2 regions of the Microbulbifer salipaludis genome follow, and region 1 is predicted to be linked to the other one. Evidence: predicted binding sites of a transcription regulator. Region 1 holds the regulator's gene; the other holds the start of a gene.
The links. Region 1 encodes FNR, which switches genes on or off when oxygen is low (the NO sensors DNR and NnrR bind a similar motif). Its sites were predicted from a motif close to TTGATNNNNATCAA; they were not measured.
Positions count from the first base shown of each region.

Region 2: the regulator FNR is predicted to act here: its motif matches at 2,636-2,649, upstream of JF535_RS15380 (DUF3149 domain-containing protein).

Region 1 covers NZ_JAEKJR010000001.1:1,196,343-1,200,762, forward strand. The annotation lists gene JF535_RS05030 (OmpW/AlkL family protein) at 1-551, shown strand, start outside; gene hemN (oxygen-independent coproporphyrinogen III oxidase) at 719-2,170, shown strand; gene fnr (fumarate/nitrate reduction transcriptional regulator Fnr) at 2,242-2,967, shown strand; gene JF535_RS05045 (hemerythrin domain-containing protein) at 3,000-3,557, opposite strand; gene glyA (serine hydroxymethyltransferase) at 3,950-4,420, shown strand, end outside.
Region 2 covers NZ_JAEKJR010000003.1:23,691-28,110, reverse strand. The annotation lists gene JF535_RS15385 (acetoacetate--CoA ligase) at 136-2,109, shown strand; gene JF535_RS15380 (DUF3149 domain-containing protein) at 2,359-2,541, opposite strand; gene JF535_RS15375 (hypothetical protein) at 2,762-3,142, shown strand; gene JF535_RS15370 (BamA/TamA family outer membrane protein) at 3,331-4,420, shown strand, end outside.

The sequences.
Region 1 (4,420 bases):
GGGATGCCACCCTGGAAGGGACGGCCGCGGGCGTTGACGACGGCACGGCACTGAGCCTGATCGGTACCTACATGTTGCGCGATCACTGGGGTGTGGAAGTGATTGCGGCCACGCCGTTTAGCCATGACCTGAAGGTGTCCGGCCTGGGCGAAACCTTCGATCTGGGGGAGACCCGTCACCTGCCGCCTACCGTGGTTCTCCAGTACTACCCGTTGCAGGCCTCTTCCCGTGTGCAGCCTTACGTGGGGCTGGGCCTGAATTACACGGTCTTCTTTGAGGAAAAGGTCAGTGGTGAGGCCAATGATATTTTTGCCTCCCTCGGCGCAACTGGCGACGCTTCCGTGAGCCTGAAGAACTCTTCTGGCATTGCCGCCGAGGCCGGGGTCGATGTCGCGTTTGGCGCGGATCAGCGTTGGCTGCTGAACCTGTCGGTGTGGTGGATGGACATTGATACCGAAGCCACGGTGAAGGTGCCGGGTGTGGGCACCGTCAGCGCCACTGTTGAGCTGGACCCGCTGGTCTACAGCGCAGGTGTTGGCTACCGCTTCTAACCTTCCCCAGTACGCTTGCGACTCACGGTAATGCCGTTGAGCGACAGGCTAAGCCCCCGGCAATTGACTTAAATCAAGTGTCGGGGGCGGGCCCCTCGGTACCTTACGCGGCAGTACGAAGCGCAATGGCTTCCCCGCACAAGTAAGGACAAGAGGTGCCTCTTCCGATGGTCGATCAAAGCGACTTTCCAGTTTCCGACATCAGTACCCCAAGTGGCGCGGGCGACCAGTCCACTGGGCCCCTTTCCAGCGCGCCTCTTTCCACGGAACTGCTGTCCCGCTATGCGGGGCCCTGCCCACGCTATACCTCTTATCCCACCGCCGACCGCTTCGTCGCGATGCAGGGAGACGATGGCTCGGCAAAGCCCTGGCATGCACTCAAGGATGTGGAAACGTTGTCACTGTATGTGCACATCCCGTTCTGTCGTTCACTGTGTTACTTCTGCGCCTGCAACAAAATCATCACCCGGCAATACGGCCTGGCTTCCAGTTATCTCGACAATGTACTGAAAGAGGCCCAGTGGTACCGCGACCGGGTCGCGCGGGCGCCGGTGGTACAGCTGCACCTGGGGGGTGGCACGCCGACCTTCCTGAACGACGGCGACCTGCGACGCCTGATGGAAGGCCTGGGGGAAATTTTTGATCTGCGCATTGGCGACGATGTGGAGTACAGCATTGAGGCCGATCCGCGCACTCTGGAAATCGAAACTTTGGATACCCTGCGGGAGCTGGGCTTCAATCGCCTGAGCCTCGGTATCCAGGATTTTAATCCCGACGTTCAGCGGGCAATCAATCGCATCTGCAGTGTGGAGCAGGTGCGGGCGCTGACCGAAGGCGCACGCGCGCGCGGGTTTGGCTCTATTTCCTACGACCTGATCTACGGCCTGCCGGGGCAGGATGTGGCGAGCCTGGAAAAGACGGTCGACGCCGTGCTTGACCTGGCGCCGGATCGCATCGCCCTGTACCACTACGCGCATCTGCCCCATCGCTTCAAGGCACAGCGTCTGATCGACAGCGACCTGATGCCCCCGCCGGCCGAAAAAATTGCCATGCAGCTCGCGGCCAGCCGCCGGCTTACGGACGCCGGCTACGTCTTCCTTGGGATGGATCACTTTGCACGCCCGGATGATGCGCTCGCGACGGCTGCCACAGAAGGGCGACTCGCGCGCAACTTCCAGGGCTATACACTGATGCCGGCGGATGCACTGGTCGGTCTGGGGGCCTCGGCCATCAGCTACAGCCGCGATGGATACTGGCAGAACCACCACAGTCTCAAGGAGTACGCCGGCGCCATCAACGCGCGCGGCGAGGCCATCTGTCGCGGCTGGCAGCTGAGCGAGGATGACCGCCTGCGCCAGTGGTTGATCATGGAGTTGATGTGCCACCTGCGCCTCGACAAGCGGGTGCTTGAGCAGCGCACGGGGCTGCCATTTGCCGACGGTTTTGCCCCGGAGCTGGCGCGCCTGCAGCCCATGTTTGACGACGGACTGCTGGGGCAGACCGAGAGTGACCTTTTCGTCACCGAGCGCGGACGCTGGTTCCTCCGCAATGCCGCCGCGGCCTTTGATACCTATCTGCACGGCACCGAGCAGTCAGCCCTTTACTCGCGGGTGCTTTAGGCGTCGGGAATCGATACAATTCCGCAATAGCAAACCAGATATGTACGCCGTGCGGCGAAAACGGTACTTCGATGAAACAGAATTCGACAGCGGTCAGTTGCGGTAGTTGCTCCGTGCGCCGGCTGTGCCTGCCCGTTGGCCTGAGCGATGATGACATCGCCCGCCTGGAGCAGGTGACGCGCAAGAAGCGGGTGGTCAGGGCCGGCGAAACCCTGTTTCGTGCCGGTGACCCCTTTGCCAGCCTGTACGCGATTCGTTCGGGCAGTTTCAAGTCGGCGGTGATTGGTGCGGACGGCGATACCCAGGTCACGCATTTTGCGTTGCCCGGGGAGTTGCTGGGTCTGGACGCTTATAGCGGCGGTTCACATCCCGGATTTGCGGAAGCACTGGAAGACAGCAGTGTGTGCGTATTGCCCTTCACCCAGCTGGAGGCGCTTGCCCAGCAGGTGCCGGCGCTACAAAAGCAGATTTACAGCATTTTTTCCGAAGAACTGAAGCAGGAGAACGAAGCCCTGCTGTTACTGGGCAAGCGCTCGGCGGACAGTCGGCTCGCGGCCCTGCTGGTGAATATCTCCAGCCGGTACTCCCGCCGTGGCTATTCCGCGAGCGAATTTGTGTTGTCCATGCCGCGCATGGATATTGCCAATTACCTGGGGTTGACTGCAGAAACCGTCAGCCGACTCATTTCCCGCTTTCAGAAGCAGGGGCTGATCCAGGTGCAGGGGCGCTCAGTGACCATTCTGGATTTCATCGCTCTGAGCGAACTCGCCGGCACCCACTGCAGTTACGAAAACTGACCTCTACACCGCCGCTTATGCGGCAGTGTCTTCTATGCGGCTGTTTCTTCCGCCAGCGTCTCATACATTGCATCGTACAGTCGCTTCACGCCGGCGTTGAAGTGCACGCTCTGCTGTTCGCGCAGGCGATCCTGGATGGCATTCCACTCATCAATAGTCAGCAGGTCGGCGACCAGCGGGAGCAGGATTTCGTTTTCCCGTTGCAGGTGGCGGCGCTGTAAATCGATATATTCCCGTGCGGCGCCGAACAGCGCCTCTCGTTCCACGGCGGCATCGTTGGCCACGGCGTTAAACAGTTTGCTCATTTTGCGGGTGGCGGCCGCAATCGCGTGGTGTTCCTTGAGGGTCTTGTTGATCACATCGCGCACATCGACGGGCTTGCCCAGCAAGTGCTCAAACACCAGGTCCTCGATCGGGTGGTGCCACTGATCCGGGTACACGGAAAAGTAATCCAGCGCCTCCAGAATCATTCCCAGCGTCGCGGGGTCGCGTTCCTGTTTGGTCAATTGCTCCAGCAAACCCTCAAACACCTCGAGAAGTCGCTGCATATGTTTGTGGTCGCAGCAAAGCTGACGGTAGATGCTGTGCATGTTATTCCTCCATGTCTTAATCCGGTCTTAGCTCGGGTGCCAGTCTTGGCATTGTTAACGGAACGAGAAAACGCCGGTTGATCTGGGTCAAGTGCGGTCCGGTTGCTGGCGCCGTTTGTGCCGGCACGATATTCGCCGAGTCCCTGCCGAGAAACTTCAGCCGCTCGGTCGGAGGTGGGATGGTTCAGCGAACGGTCGAAATCGCGTGACGGGAACTTGAAGCGCGTCGTCTATCTGCTTGAAATAGTTTCACATGCACCCTTTGCACCGCCGGGTTCCCCTTGGTGTACAATGCGCCGCTTTCTGGGGCGGGCCGGTCATATTTGGGTCGGGATTTGCCCTTGTCGAGATTATGCTTGCGCGATTCGCGCCTTATCATCCGAGGGAATACCATGTTTGATAAATCCGTCACCTTAGCCTCCTACGATCCCGATGTCTGGTCCGCCATTCAGGACGAAGACCGCCGCCAGGAAGAGCACATCGAGCTGATTGCCTCGGAAAACTACACCAGCCCGATGGTGATGGAAGCCCAGGGCTCCAGCATGACCAACAAGTACGCTGAGGGCTACCCGGGCAAGCGCTACTACGGTGGCTGCGAGCACGTCGACAAGGTGGAGGTGCTGGCCATCGAGCGCGCCAAAAAGCTGTTCGGTGCCGACTACGCCAACGTCCAGCCTCACTCCGGCTCCCAGGCCAATGCCGCGGTGTACCAGGCCCTGTGTGCTCCCGGTGACACCGTGCTGGGCATGAGCCTGGCCCACGGCGGCCACCTGACCCACGGCGCCAAGGTGAACTTCTCCGGTAAGACCTACAACGCGGTGCAGTACGGTCTGAACCCGGAAACCGGCGAAGTGGATTATGAC
Region 2 (4,420 bases), on a different contig from region 1:
AATTAGTCTTAAGTGTTAGACCAAGGCATGATTGTTCAAATGGCGAGACGGCCAATAATGGTCAACCATTCACAACACCGCTAACACCGCTGAAGCAAAAAAACGCTGTATAAAAAAATGAGAGAGCCCACCGAAATGAGCAATCCCGTAGCCCCCCTTTGGCAACCCACGCCCGAAGCCGTAGCCGCCACCCAGATGGATCAGTTCCGTCGCCGGGTGAACGACCACCACCAGCGGTCACTCCCCGACTATGCGGCCCTGTACCAGTGGTCTGTGGATAACCGCGAGTCTTTCTGGGGCGAGCTCTGGGACTATGGTGAGGTTGTGGCCAGTGCGCGCGGAGAGCGTGTATTGGGCAAAGACACCATGCCCGGTGCCGAGTGGTTTCCCGACGCGCGTTTGAACTTTGCGGAAAATCTGCTGCGGTTCCGCGACGACCGCGTGGCCCTGATCGAGCGCCTGGAAAATGGTGGGCGCCGCCAGCTCACCTACGCGCAGCTGTTCGAGAAGGTCGAGCGCCTCGCCGCTGCGCTGGTCAGTGCGGGTGTGGGCAATGGGGATCGGGTTGCGGGTTTTATGCCCAATATCATCGATACGGTGGTGGCCATGCTGGCTACGACAAGCCTCGGGGCTATCTGGACGTCCTGTTCCCCGGATTTCGGAATCAACGGGGTGCTGGATCGTTTCGGCCAGGTAGAGCCGAAAGTCCTGTTTGCCTGTGAAGGGTACTTTTACAACGGTAAAACCATCGATTCCCTGCCGCGTTTGGCACAGATCGTCGAGCAGATCGAATCTATTCAGCAGCTGGTAGTGGTGCCAGTGGCGCGCGACGCCTCGCAGACCGCTGACGCCATTGGCGGCCTGGACCGTGCTACTACGCTGGATGCCTTTACCGAAACGGCACCGGCGCGCCCGCTGAGCTTTGAACAGACGGCGTTCAATCACCCGCTATATATCATGTACTCCTCCGGCACCACTGGCGTGCCCAAGTGCATCGTCCACGGCGTCGGCGGTACGCTGCTGCAGCACATCAAGGAGCACCGGCTGCACACCGACATCTCCCGTGACGACACGCTGTTTTACTTCACCACCTGTGGCTGGATGATGTGGAACTGGCTGGTGAGCGGGCTGGCCTGTGGCGCGACCCTGGTGTTGTACGACGGCTCGCCGTTTTACCCCGCGGCCCAGTGCCTGTGGGATATGGCCGATGAGGAAAACATCAGCGTGTTTGGAACCAGTGCCAAATACATTGCCGCACTGGAAAAGGCCGGCTGCAAGCCCCGCGAGAGTCATCAGCTGGAGCGCCTGCGGGCGGTACTTTCCACCGGTTCGCCGCTTGCCCACGAGGGATTCCGCTATGTGTACCGGGATATCAAGGCCGATGTCTGCCTGTCGTCCATTTCCGGCGGCACCGACATTGTGTCCTGTTTTGCGTTAGGCAACCCGGCGCTGCCGGTTTACCCGGGCGAGCTGCAGTGCCGCGGCCTGGGCATGGCGGTGGAAGTCTGGAACGACGATGGCAAGCCGGTGCTCGAGGACAAGGGCGAGCTGGTGTGCGCACGATCCTTCCCCTGCATGCCGATCGGTTTCTGGAACGATCCGGATGGCAGCAAGTACCACGGCGCCTACTTCGATAGCTGGCCGGGTGTGTGGGCACACGGGGACTATGCGGAAATTACCGAGCATGGCGGCGTCATTATCTATGGTCGTTCAGACGCGGTCTTGAACCCCGGTGGTGTGCGCATCGGCACTGCGGAAATTTATCGGCAGGTGGAAAAGGTCGAGGAAGTACTCGACAGTATCTGCATCGGCCAGGAATGGCGGGATGACGTGCGGGTTGTGCTGTTCGTGGTGCTGCGCGAAGGCCTGACCCTGGACGACGAGCTGACCCAGAAGATCCGTACCACCATTCGCGCCAATACCACCCCCCGCCACGTGCCGGCGAAGGTGATTCAGGTGGCGGACATTCCCCGTACCATTAGTGGCAAAATCGTGGAGCTGGCGGTGCGCAATGTGGTGCACGGCAAGCCGGTGAAAAACCAGGAGGCGCTGGCCAATCCACAGGCGCTGAAGCTGTTTGAAAATCTTGCGGCGCTGGCGGGCGAATAACGGGCGGGCAAGTCACAGGCCGGGCGCTGGCAGCAGCGCCCGGCCTGGTGTTCTCTGAACTGCTGTTTCCTGATCTGCCGTCTTCTGAAACGGCAAAAATACCGGGTGCAGGCATCGCCTGACCCGGCTAACGGTTGGGGTAAATGTCCCGGCGGACTCTTCTCCGCGCAGTGCGCGCCGATGCAATGCGATCAGGCTGGCGCTGAACTGCCGGTCAGTGTGTGACGGGAGGCCGCCTGGAATTTCTGATCAGGCGGCTTTCATGTCCTGCATTTGCTGGCCCGCTTGCGTCTCGGCCAGCTGTGCCTGCTCTTCATTCATCTTGCGCAGCGCCAGTCGGGTGAAAAACCCGCCCATCACACATACAAAAGCGATAATTCCCAGGCTCAAAAGGCCGGAAAAGCTGGTGAAAAGGTCGATCATTGCGTCCATGATTGCCTCCAGGGTCAATTGGCGCTGGGCTTCTGAATTCGCCCGCGGCTTGTCTTTAACTGAGCCCAGTGTAAAGTTGCGCCAATTGGCCAGCTTGATTCAGATCAAGGCTGCCTGCGAATCTTTGCCGGTCTTGCGCTAAGCTGTTGGTAACTGATGGTAGTGACCAAAAAACGCCGATAATTCTGTCTATAAACCAATAAATTCACGGAAGATCAGTATGATTACCTACCTGTATTGGGCCGCCGTTATCGCCCTGGTTGTACTTGCGCTGTTTGCCGGTAGCCGTCTGGGCAGTCTGGGCAAAGGGGCAATTGTCGGCGCGATCATTTTTCTCGCCGGTTGGCTTGCCTACTACTTTCATTTCGAACAGGTTTTCGTCAAACGCTTTGGCGGTGTGATGCGTATTACCGTGCCCGAAGGGCATCGGCATCTGGGTGCCACCTGGAAGGAAGACAACCTGTGGGTGGAGAACTACAACCCCAAAACCAATGAGTGCATCTTCAGCGAGTATTCGAAGGGTAACCTGCTGGAAGGGCGGGTCATCATTCGCAATTGCAACCCGCTGATGGAACGCACCGGCTCGGTGCCGGCGCGTTGAGCTGAATCACCACCGGCCATCTGGATCCAGGCCCGTACCTCGCGGATGTAAAGAGCGGTAAAGTTTTGCTGACCGGGCAACTTTCGCCGGTGTTTGACGTCGCAGTGTAGGTAGTTGGCAAACGGAATTTTGTCTTGCGCGCATCTTGTTTCGCTTCCCGAGCTTCGGTTTTTTCTTTTGCAGTCGGTGTGCTGTTCGCATCGTTATTCCTGCTGTGGCCGCAGCAGGGCTTGGCGCTGCCGTTTTTCGATAGCCTGCCGAAATTCAAGGTTCGGGTTGCCGAAAACCGCGAGCTGCAGGAGTGGTTGAAAGACCAGCTGAACGAGCAGCGCAAATCCAGCAGCGTGCTCAAATCCTACGAAGACGCGCTGGATGTGGCGCGCTACGAGCGCGGTACGCTGGAAAAGTTATTGCGCTCCCGGGGCTATTACGATGGCCGCGTGCGCCAGTCCGTCAGCGACGGTGAGATTCTTTACCGGGTGGTGCCCGGGCGGATATATCGCGTCAGCAGTCTCGATGTACGTATGCCGCCAAGCCTGAAGTCGGGGTTTCCCGGTGTGGGGATCGGGGTTGGCGATCCGCTGGAAGCGGAGAAGGTGACCGAGGGCGTCCAGCAAATCGAGACCTACCTTGCCGAGAATGCCTGCCTGCTGAACGTGGATGTGAGTTATCAGGCCACGGTGGTGCACAGCGAACATGCCGCGCGTCTCGAATACCGCGTGGCCGACAGCCCGGAAGTGCGTATCGGGCAGATTCATGTGGAAGGCATCACCACCATCGACGAAGCCTTCCTGCGCAAGCGGCTGAAACTGGACGAGGGCGCTTGTTTTTCCCGCGGCAAGATGGATGCGGCGAAGTTGCGACTGTTGCGTACTAACCTGGTCGCCGGGGTGAACACCGAGGTCTCCGAGCCGGATGCGGGCATTGTGGATATCACCTTCCTGGTGATTGAGCGCAAGCATCGCACGGTCAGGTTGGGGGTGGGCTACACCTCCGATGAGGGGGGCGGCGTGTCGGCCGGGTGGGAGCACCGGAATATTCTGGGGCGCGGCGAAAAAATCGAGGTGGAAACCCGGGTCAATGAAGTCAAGCAGTCGCTCAAGGGGCAGCTGCTGGTGCCGCGCTTTTTTCGCGATGACCAGGAGTTTTCCGCCACCGCGGAGGCTTCCAACGAAGACCGGGACTCCTATCAGGCAGAATCCATCACAATCGGCGGCACCATTTCCCGCCGGCATACCAGGCACCGCACCTTCAGTGTGGGCAGCGAGCTGAAATTCA